DNA from 3 places in the Pseudomonas kulmbachensis genome. Region 2 is predicted to be linked to each of the others. Evidence: riboswitches for the same ligand, from Rfam matches in the RefSeq annotation. Region 2 holds a riboswitch; each other region holds the start of a gene.
What was found. Region 2 has a riboswitch for cobalamin ahead of cobO (cob(I)yrinic acid a,c-diamide adenosyltransferase). Riboswitches for the same ligand answer to the same signal wherever they lie in the genome.
Positions count from the first base shown of each region.

Region 1: linked by a shared signal. The riboswitch ahead of U5A05_RS11455 (CbtB domain-containing protein) and the one ahead of cobO (cob(I)yrinic acid a,c-diamide adenosyltransferase) in region 2 are both predicted to bind cobalamin.
Region 3: linked by a shared signal. The riboswitch ahead of cobW (cobalamin biosynthesis protein CobW) and the one ahead of cobO (cob(I)yrinic acid a,c-diamide adenosyltransferase) in region 2 are both predicted to bind cobalamin.

Region 1 is NZ_OY817088.1:2,511,724-2,514,966, forward strand. Features, by position in the region: gene cobM (precorrin-4 C(11)-methyltransferase) at 1-260, opposite strand, end outside; gene U5A05_RS11445 (cobalamin biosynthesis protein) at 325-750, opposite strand; gene U5A05_RS11450 (CbtA family protein) at 747-1,448, opposite strand; gene U5A05_RS11455 (CbtB domain-containing protein) at 1,460-1,648, opposite strand; cobalamin riboswitch at 1,745-1,956, opposite strand; gene U5A05_RS11460 (response regulator) at 2,057-2,422, opposite strand; gene U5A05_RS11465 (response regulator) at 2,599-3,243, shown strand, end outside.
Region 2 is NZ_OY817088.1:1,343,328-1,346,570, forward strand. Features, by position in the region: gene U5A05_RS06260 (PQQ-dependent sugar dehydrogenase) at 1-669, opposite strand, end outside; cobalamin riboswitch at 798-1,040, shown strand; gene cobO (cob(I)yrinic acid a,c-diamide adenosyltransferase) at 1,117-1,728, shown strand; gene U5A05_RS06270 (cobyrinic acid a,c-diamide synthase CobB) at 1,739-3,052, shown strand; gene bluB (5,6-dimethylbenzimidazole synthase) at 3,049-3,243, shown strand, end outside.
Region 3 is NZ_OY817088.1:2,619,605-2,622,847, reverse strand. Features, by position in the region: gene cobN (cobaltochelatase subunit CobN) at 1-1,042, opposite strand, end outside; gene cobW (cobalamin biosynthesis protein CobW) at 1,046-2,116, opposite strand; cobalamin riboswitch at 2,211-2,407, opposite strand; gene U5A05_RS11865 (glycosyltransferase) at 2,627-3,243, shown strand, end outside.

The DNA.
Region 1 (3,243 bases), 1.2 Mb from region 2:
CCGTACAGGCTCGGATCGCCGGAGTGGACGCGGGCCACATCCTGGCCTTTGGCGTCGGCCGCCTTGATCAGCGTGATGATTTGCTCAAGGTGCAGCTCGGCGCTGTTGATCACCTGCTCGGCCTGATGGCCTTGCAACACCGCTTCGGGGACCAGTGAGCCTGCGTAAATGATCACCGGGCAGCTGCGAATCAGGCGCTGGCCTTTGACGGTAATCAGCTCTGGATCGCCGGGCCCGGCGCCGATGAAATAAACAGTCATGGCAGTCTCTTGAAAGGGTCGTGATAGAGCTGTTCTTGAACAACGCTCATAGTGAGGCGGGGGATTATCGCGGGTTTTGCTCGATAGAGGCCAACGCAAAGGTTGCCCCCGGCGATTTTTGTCGTGTTATCAGAAGGCTTGCCGCTGCACCGCCGAGTTGTTCGGCCAGGGCCAGTGCGGCACTTTCGGCAATGCCGAAACATCCGGTTTGTTCGAACGCAAGGGACGAGCGATGGCTCAGTTCTGGCGCGTACGGTGCAAGTTGTTGCGCGCTGAACACCTCGAAACCGAGGTTGAGTTGCGCGGCCAGTTGCAGCAAACCAGGTTCCAGGCGTTTGCGATCGATACTGGCCAAGGCGCTGACTGCGCTCAGTGCGATCCCGGCCCGGCCCAGTGACTGTTCGATCAGCGTCAACAGTTCTTGTGTACTGCAACCCTGACGACAGCCCAGGCCAATCACCAGGATTGGCGCGGTGCTGTGTACTGTCACGCCGAGTACTGACCAGCAGACTTGCGGCGGAACAGCCAGGCGCTGATTACACCCAGAGCCAGCCAAAAGGCAAAGTTGGTCAGTTGCGAGGCAATTTTGAACTGCGACTCCAGCTCTGCGGGCGCCAGGCTGGAGTGCACCAGTGGCTGCGGTGCGCCAAAGAGATGGGGAACCACCAGAATGGCTACGCCCAGCACTTTCAGTGCCCAGTGCTTACCGAATACCAGCAGTGCGATTGCGACGGCGGTTGAGGCTGCAGTGCTGACCCACCAGATTTGCCTTTGCAGCAGATCAGCCGCGGCGGTGCCCGGCAACTCGGGCGGCAAGCCCAAGGTTGGCGCCAGACAGAACACCGCATAACCGGCAAGGCCCCAGAGCAAACCCTGGGATGTGCGAGTTGGCGCGCGCAAGGTGTACAGGCCCGCCAGCATCAGGGCGAAACCAACAGCAACTACCAGATTGCCGCCAGTGTTGGACAGCACGCGCTGCCAGCCGTCCTCCGGCTCCCAGGCCTCGGCATCATGTTCGTGGGCAGGCATGGCCATATCTGCATGCTCGTGTGCTTCGGTGGCGGCCGGTTTCTCGTAGGTTTCCGCTTGCAGAATCAACGGGGCGACCCAAAAACTTTGCAGCAAAGTCAGCAGTAGAGCGGCCAGCAGACCGGTGAAGCCTGCGGTTTGAGCGATACGCTTAATCATGGCAGGCACTCTCAATGGCACGGGAAGGCGGAGCTGTGACGGGTGTCATGGGCCGCGTTGTGGACCGCATCGATATGCGAGAACCCGGCAAAGTACACGAGAAAAGCGCCCAGCACGGCAGCGCCGACAGCGGCCACAATGCGTTGGCTTTGGGTAGCGGTAGTAGCGGCGGAATGGGTACGGCTGGTGCTGATAGACATGGCGCTTGCCTCTGGTCGGACGACGGGCAGCAAAGCGCAAGAAAACCCCGCGAACGAAGCTCGCAGGGTTTAACAGCGCCCGCCCACCGCGGGTTTGTTATTCATATTAACCAGGCCGGTCTCCGGGCTTGCGAGGGGCTCAACTGTTGAGCCTGCAAACATCTCCTTCCCATGCATCGAGCACAGTGGATCTGATGTTTCTCTCGCTTACCGTTGCGGGGGCAGCGCCGGACTTGTCAGAGCAAAACGCCTGACGCACCGGTTTCCCGTTTCACCCTGTGAAGGGCACCTGATACAAGATGTGTAGGAAACCACAGGGATGTGGGTATGCACAAGTCCTGTGGGAGCGAGCCTGCTCGCGAAGGCCTCAAGCGCTTCGCGAGCAGGCTCGCTCCCACAGTTATGAATTCATGCAGTTGCCAGCATGCTTTTGACCTTGTCGCGCAATTGATCAATCGAGAAGGGCTTGCCAATCACCGCCATGCCTTCTGCAATCTCAAGGGTTTCGGCGTAGCCGCTGGCAAACAGGATGGGCAGCCGTTGGCGCAACTCGCGGGCTTTGTCTGCCAGCGCCCGGCCGTCCATGCCCGGCAATCCGACATCGGTCATCAGCAAGTCGATGTGCTGGGCCTGGTCTGCCAGCAGTTCCATGGCGCGCTCGCTGCCATCGGCTTCAAGCACACTGAACTCCAGTTCTTGCAGCACGTCTACGATGAGCATCCTAACAATGGCGTCGTCTTCGACCACAAGGATGGTGGAGGGTGTAGCGGACATAATCATGATCTCGATAAAAATTTAAGCGCGGGTCTCACAGGCAGCAAGAATAGCCTTCACCCGCATTTGAGTGTGTTTGTTTGTGCGTAAAAGTGCTCTTAAAGGTAAGAAAATAGAACTATTGCTCGGTAATCCGGCAAACTCCAGTTTTTTATGACAGTACACGGGCCTGAAGAATGAACTCACCCGCATCAATTGATGAGCGCAGCTTTCGTAAGCTCTTGAGTCGCAACGTTGGCTTGCCCTTAGCCGTCGGTGTGCTTAGTGCCGCACTGTTTGTGGTTATGGTCAGCTATTTGTTGTCAGTGATCAGGTGGGTTGAACACAGTGACCGGGTTATCAGTAATGCCAACGAAGCCGTGCGCCTGACGGTCGATTTGGAGACCGGCATGCGCGGCTTTCTGATCACCGGCGATGAACATTTTCTCGACCCCTATGCCGTGGCCAAACCGCAGATCAATGTGCAATTGAAGAGTTTGCAGGAATTGGTCAGCGATAACCCGCAACAGGTCGACCGCCTCAAGCGCCTGGAAGCGCTGCAAGAGGAGTGGAATACCTATGCGCAATCGATGGTCGATATGCGCCGTCAGGACGGTGACTACCGCTCGGCGGTACAGGCCGGTCTAGGTAAGCGCCTGAGCGATGTCATTCGCAAGGAATACGACGACTTCATCCAAATGGAGCAGCAACTGCGGGTCACCCGCAGTGAAGATGTCAGTCGCACGACAATCATCAGTGTTGGTCTTTATCTGTTTTTTGTATTGGGTTTGAGCGGCTTTCTGGCCTATATCGGGCGTCGTGATTTAATCGAACTTTCAAGT
Region 2 (3,243 bases):
GGAGCCGACACTGACATACAGCTTGGAGCCGTCGGGGCTGGCGATGACGTTTTTGGTCCAGTGGTGATTCAACGGCCCGCCCGGCAGGTCGACGACTTTGGTGGGTGGGGCGCTGATGCTGTTTTCGCCTGCCTGATAAGGGAAGCGCAACAGCTTGTCGGCGTCGGCGACATACAGATCATTGCCCACCAGCGTCATGCCAAAGGGCGAGTTCAGATTCTCGATAAAAACCGTACGGGTTTCGGCTACGCCGTCGTGGTCAGCATCGCGCAACAAGGTAATCCGATTCGCGCTTGGCACTCCGGCCCCGGCGCGGGCCATCACCTTGTCCGCGATCCAGCCCTTGATGCCCTTGCTGTCATCCGGTTTGGGCGGTGAATTGGTTTCTGCCACCAGTACGTCGCCGTTGGGTAATACGTAGAGCCAGCGCGGGTGGTCAAGGTTTTCGGCAAAGGCTGTTACTTGCAGGCCTTGGGCGGCAATTGGCGTGGCACCGTCAGGCCAGCCGATCGCCGGGGCGATATTGACGGTCGGGATGAGTGTCTTGTTCGGTTCGGGCAGTTTCGGCGTAGGTCCCGTGCCATCACTCACTTGCAGGGTCGAATTCTCGCCGCAGGCAGCCAACCCCGTCGCAAGTACGATGACAATAGCGTGCTGGCGCTTGAACATGTGTATCTCCATGAGGTTTTGGTCTTGTAAGTCATAGAGAAGCGTAGCCGCTTAAAGGTTCAGGTCAGAGCCTTGTATAAAGCGTTTTGGTGCCACCTTTAATTGACGCTCCACCCCCAACCCTCTAACCTTCGCGGCTTGTTTCAGGTGCTCTATGGTCCCGGATCGATAGAGTGAAACAGGGAAGCCGGTGAGGGCGTGTTTGACCCACACAACCGCCATGATCCCGGCGCTGCCCCCGCAACGGTAAATGAGTCAAAACCACGCTGAGTGCCACTGTGTTTTCGCACGGGAAGGCGCGTGGTCAGGGGTTGTCCTTCGGGATGGAACCGCTTGTGAGCCCGGAGACCGGCCTGATCCATCCAGCATCCTCGCGGCGGGCGATGGTGTGTTGTTTATTGTCCCCCGCCTCCCGTTTGCATCATTGAGCCCCAACGGAGAGCTGCCATGAACGAATCCCCCGAACGCGACGAACGTCATCAGGCGCGCATGCTGCGCAAAAAAGCCGTTATGGACGAGCGCATTGCCAGCTCGCCCAATGAGTGCGGGCTGCTGCTGGTATTGACCGGCAACGGCAAAGGTAAAAGCAGTTCCGCTTTTGGCATGTTGGCCCGGGCCATGGGCCACGGCATGCAGTGCGGTGTGGTGCAGTTCATCAAGGGTCGCAACAGCACCGGCGAAGAGATCTTCTTCCGCCGCTTCCCCGAGCAGGTGCGTTATCACGTCATGGGCGAAGGCTTTACCTGGGAAACCCAGGATCGTCAGCGTGATATCGCCGCCGCTGAAGCCGCGTGGGAAGTGTCCCGCGAGATGCTGCGTGACCCGTCCATCGGGCTGGTGGTGCTGGATGAGCTGAATATCGCGCTCAAGCACGGCTACCTCGACCTTGAGCAGGTACTCGCCGACCTGCAAGCCCGTCCGCCGATGCAGCATGTGCTGGTCACCGGGCGCGGCGCCAAACCTGAACTGATTGATCTGGCCGATACCGTGACCGAAATGGGTGTGGTGAAACACGCCTTCCAGGCCGGGATCAAAGCCCAGAAAGGCATCGAATTGTGAGTGTTGAAGTATGAGAGCGTCACGTCATTGCCCGGCGGTGTTGATCGCCGCACCGGCTTCCGGTCAGGGCAAGACCACCGTTACCGCCGCCCTGGCCCGGTTGCATCGCAATCAGGGGCGCAAGGTGCGGGTGTTCAAATGTGGCCCGGACTTTCTCGACCCGATGATTCTTGAGCGCGCCAGCGGTGCGCCGGTGTATCAGGTGGATTTGTGGATGGTGGGCGCCGATGAAAGCCGCCGTCTGCTGTGGGAGGCTGCTGCAGATGCGGACCTGATCCTTATCGAAGGTGTTATGGGGCTGTTCGACGGCACACCGTCCAGCGCCGATCTGGCGCGGCATTTTGGTGTGCCAGTCTTGGCGGTGATCGATGGTACCGCGATGGCCCAGACCTTTGGTGCACTGGCCTTGGGCCTGGCGCGCTATCAGCCGGATCTGCCGTTTGCCGGTGTGCTGGCCAATCGGGTCGGCACGGTGCGCCACGCGCAGTTGCTCGAAGGCAGCCTGACCGAAGGCTTGCGTTGGTACGGCGCGCTGTCCCGCGAGACCGGGATCGAGCTGCCGAGCCGTCACCTGGGGTTGGTCCAGGCCAGTGAGCTGAACGATCTGGATGTACGCCTCGACGCGGCGGCGAATGCCTTGGCCAGTACCTGTGAGGTAGCGCTGCCGCCCGCGGTCGAGTTTAAGGCGCCTGAACCGGTTGCGGTCGAGCCGTTGCTGGCCGGGGTGCGGATTGCCGTGGCCCGTGACGAAGCGTTTGCCTTCACCTATGGTGCGAGCCTGGATCTGTTGCGGGCGATGGGCGCTGAGCTGGTGTTTTTCTCGCCAATTCGCGATGTCCGCTTGCCCGAGGCTGACAGCCTGTATTTGCCGGGCGGTTATCCCGAGTTGCATCACCTTGAGCTGTCGCGCAATACGCCGATGCTGGAGGCGATTCGTGCCCATCACGTTGCGGGCAAGCCGCTGCTCGCCGAATGCGGCGGCATGCTTTACCTGCTCGATGCCTTGACCGATGTTGAGGGGCAGCGTGCTGAACTGGTGGGTTTGCTGGCTGGGGAGGCGACGATGCAAAAGCGTCTGGCTGCGCTGGCGTTGCAAGCCGTGGACATGCCCGAAGGGTTGCTGCGCGGTCACACCTATCATCACTCGCTGACCAGTACCGAGCTTGAGCCCATTGCCCGCGGCCTGAGCCCTAACGGCGGGCGTGGCGCTGAAGCGGTATATCGCGAAGGGCGGATGACCGCCTCTTATGTGCACTTTTACTTCCCGTCCAATCCTCAGGCCATTGCCGCGTTGTTCGCGCCATGCGCCGTGAAGGCGCCATGACCGACAACGCATTTAGCCCTGAAGAACGCGCAGCCGTGTACCGCGCCATTGCCGAACGCCGCGATATGCGGCATTTCAGCGGTGGCAGTGTGGCGCCCGAGTTGTTGTCGCGTTTGCTGGAAGCGGCGCATCAGGCCCCGAGTGTGGGGTTGATGCAGCCGTGGCGGTTTATCCGCATCACCGACCGCGAG
Region 3 (3,243 bases), 1.3 Mb from region 2:
ACACCACATCCGACTGGCTGCGCTCACTGCGCCATGCCAGGTCCTTGAAACTGACTGGACGGCTGATAATTCGCCCATCCAGTTCGGGCAAAGCAATATGCATCGCCAGATCGCGCGGCCCCAACCCCTGTTCACTGGCTTGCCAGCCGGGTTCGTTGTCTTGGGCGCAAATGGCCTGAATCACCGGAATATTGCGCCGAAACGGACGCAGGTGCGGGGCTTCTGGGCTCGATTGGGCAAAGCCTGTGGTGTTGAGAATGACCCCGGCCTCGACGTCATCCAACAAGTCCTGCACCACCGCCAGGCACCCCGGCTCCTTGAGACTGGCCACGGCAATCGGCAACGGATTCAGCCCGGCGGCCTGCAGCCGCTGGCAAAACACATCGACGAATGCGGTGTTGGCAGCCTGCAGGTGTGAGCGATAGAACAACAGCGCCGCCACCGGTTGCCCAGTTTGCCAGTCGGCCTGCCAGTTCTTGAGCTCGGCGCTGGAGTGCTGCGGATGATAAATCGCGGTGCGCGGCAAGGTTTGCGGCTCGTCCCACTCATAATCGCGGCCCAGCCACTGACTGGCCAGGCAACGATAGAGTTGCAAGGCGTTATGCCGCCCGCCCTGACGCAAAAAATGCCAGAGCCGCTCGCCCTGTTCAACGGGCACGGTGCTCAGTGCGCTGAGTTCCGGGTCGGGGCGGTCGTCGCCGGGCACCAGAATCAGGGTCACGCCGCGCTCGGCCAATTGCACCAGACGCTCGATACCGTAGCGCCAATAGCCAATACCGCCGTGTAACGACAGCAAAATCACCTTGGCGTGCTGCAGCACCTCATCGAAATATAAATCGACTGAACCATGGTTTTGCACCTGCATCGGGTTGGCCAGACGCAGGCTTGGATAATCTTCAGGCAACTGCTGCGCCGCTTCGGCCAGCAGTGCCAGGCTTGAATCACCACTGCACAGGATCACCAACTCGGCGGGGGTCTGGCCTAAATCGGCAATATTGTCGTCCGATACAAAGCCACCGGGCTGGGTCCTGAGCAAATGCATGGCTTATACGCTCAACGCTGTACGCAAGGTGGATTCAAGCAGTGCCGCGTCCAGATCCTGGCCGATCAGTACCAGTTTGGTGGTGCGCGCTTCATCGCTGCCCCAGGCGCGGTCGAAGTGCTTGTCAAAGCGTGTGCCCACCCCCTGGATCAGCAAACGCATCGGCTTGCCCGGGATTGCGGCAAAGCCTTTGATCCGCAGAATCCCGTGCTTGACCACCAGTTGGGTCAGGGCTTCCATCAATACGCGTTCTTCGCCCTGTGGCAGCTCGATGGAAATCGAGTCGAAGGCATCATGGTCGTGATCATCGTGGTCGTCATCGCCGTCGTGGTGATGGTCGTGGTGGCTGTGGCGGCCATCGATATGATCTTCCGAACCTGCGCCCAAGCCCAGCAATACGTCCAGTGGCAAGCGGCCGCTGCTGGCTTCGATGATCTTGACCGCAGGCGGCAGTTCTTCAAAAACTTCGGCACGTACTTTTGCCAGGTCTTCAGGGCTGATCAGATCAGCCTTGTTGAGGATAACCAGGTCGGCGCTGGCCAGTTGGTCAGCAAACAGTTCGTGCAGCGGCGACTCGTGATCCAGGTTCGGATCAAGTTTGCGTTGGGCATCCACCTGATCCGGGAACGCCGCAAAAGTGCCAGCGGCCACAGCCGGGCTGTCGACCACGGTAATCACCGCATCAACGGTGCAGGCGCTGCGGATTTCCGGCCACTGGAAGGCCTGAACCAGTGGTTTGGGCAGGGCCAGGCCCGAGGTTTCGATCAGGATATGGTCGATATCGCCACGACGCGCCACCAGCTCGCGCATCACCGGGAAGAATTCTTCCTGCACGGTGCAGCACAGGCAGCCGTTAGCCAGTTCATAAACACGACCGTTGGCTTCTTCTTCGGTGCAACCGATGCTGCACTGCTTGAGGATTTCGCCGTCGATGCCCAGCTCACCGAACTCATTAACGATCACGGCGATGCGGCGGCCCTGAGCGTTATCGAGCATATGACGGAGCAACGTGGTTTTGCCCGAACCGAGAAAGCCGGTAACGATCGTGACAGGGGTTTTGGCCAGTGTTTTCATCGGATGCCCTTTGGCAAAGCGGCGGGCATACGGGACGACGACCGCAGGCAGAGCGCGGTCAGTCTTCGCCACCGGATCACCCCGCCCGGTTGAAGTAAGAATCTGTCACGAGGCAGGTCTCCTGGCTTACGGCTGTGCATCAAGCTGATGATGCACAACCCTGCGCCTTCCCGCCTGTGAGGCAGTGGCATTGCAGGGTCAATGACCGTTTACAGTTGCGGGGGCAGCCGCGGCATACCGCGTTCCCTTCTTAGCTTCGCGTGGCGAAGAACCTCGAACCCGCAAGGCTACGCAGTGCTTTGTAACAGGTCAACACGCTGTAGATACTCTATTGCGGGTCAAGCCCCTTATGGGAGTGAGCCTGTTCGCGAATGCTCTTCGCGAGCAGGCTCACTCCCACAATTGAAGTATCTCTGTCGCTGAGGAGCGAGGCTGCGGCTACGGTGCTGGCTCATGAGTTGTGGTTTAATTGCCGCCTTTTTTCAGCCGCCACGCTTCAAGGATCTGCCCATGCCCGCCTCTAAACCGACCCACGTCCTGATTATTGGTTACGTGTGGCCTGAACCGCGCTCTTCGGCGGCAGGCGGGCACATGATGCAAATCATCGAGAGCTTTTTGCAGCAAGGCTGGCAGATCACCTTCAGCAGCCCGGCCGGTATCGGCGAGCACAAGGCCGACCTGGCTGTGCTGGGCATCGATGAAGTGACCATCGAACTCAATAACAGCAGCTTTGATGCCTTTATCACTGAACTGGCCCCGGATATCGTGCTGTTCGACCGATTCATGATGGAGGAGCAGTTTGGCTGGCGTGTCGAGAAGCATTGCCCGCAGGCCTTGCGCGTGCTGGAAACCTCCGACCTGCAAAGCCTGCGTGACGCCCGTCAGCAACAGCTCAAGGCGCGCCTCAAGCAAAACACCGAACAGGACGACTTCAGCAGCCTGTTCGCCCCTGCGCAACGCGAAACTTTCGAACAGATGGCAGACGCTGATCTGGCACAACGGGAAATCGCCGCGATCTATCGCAGCGACCTGAACCTGATGATTTCCGAATACGAGATCGACCTGCTGGTCGAGCAGTTCCATGTACCCAAGGCCCTGCTGCACTGGTGCCCGCTGATGGTCGACAG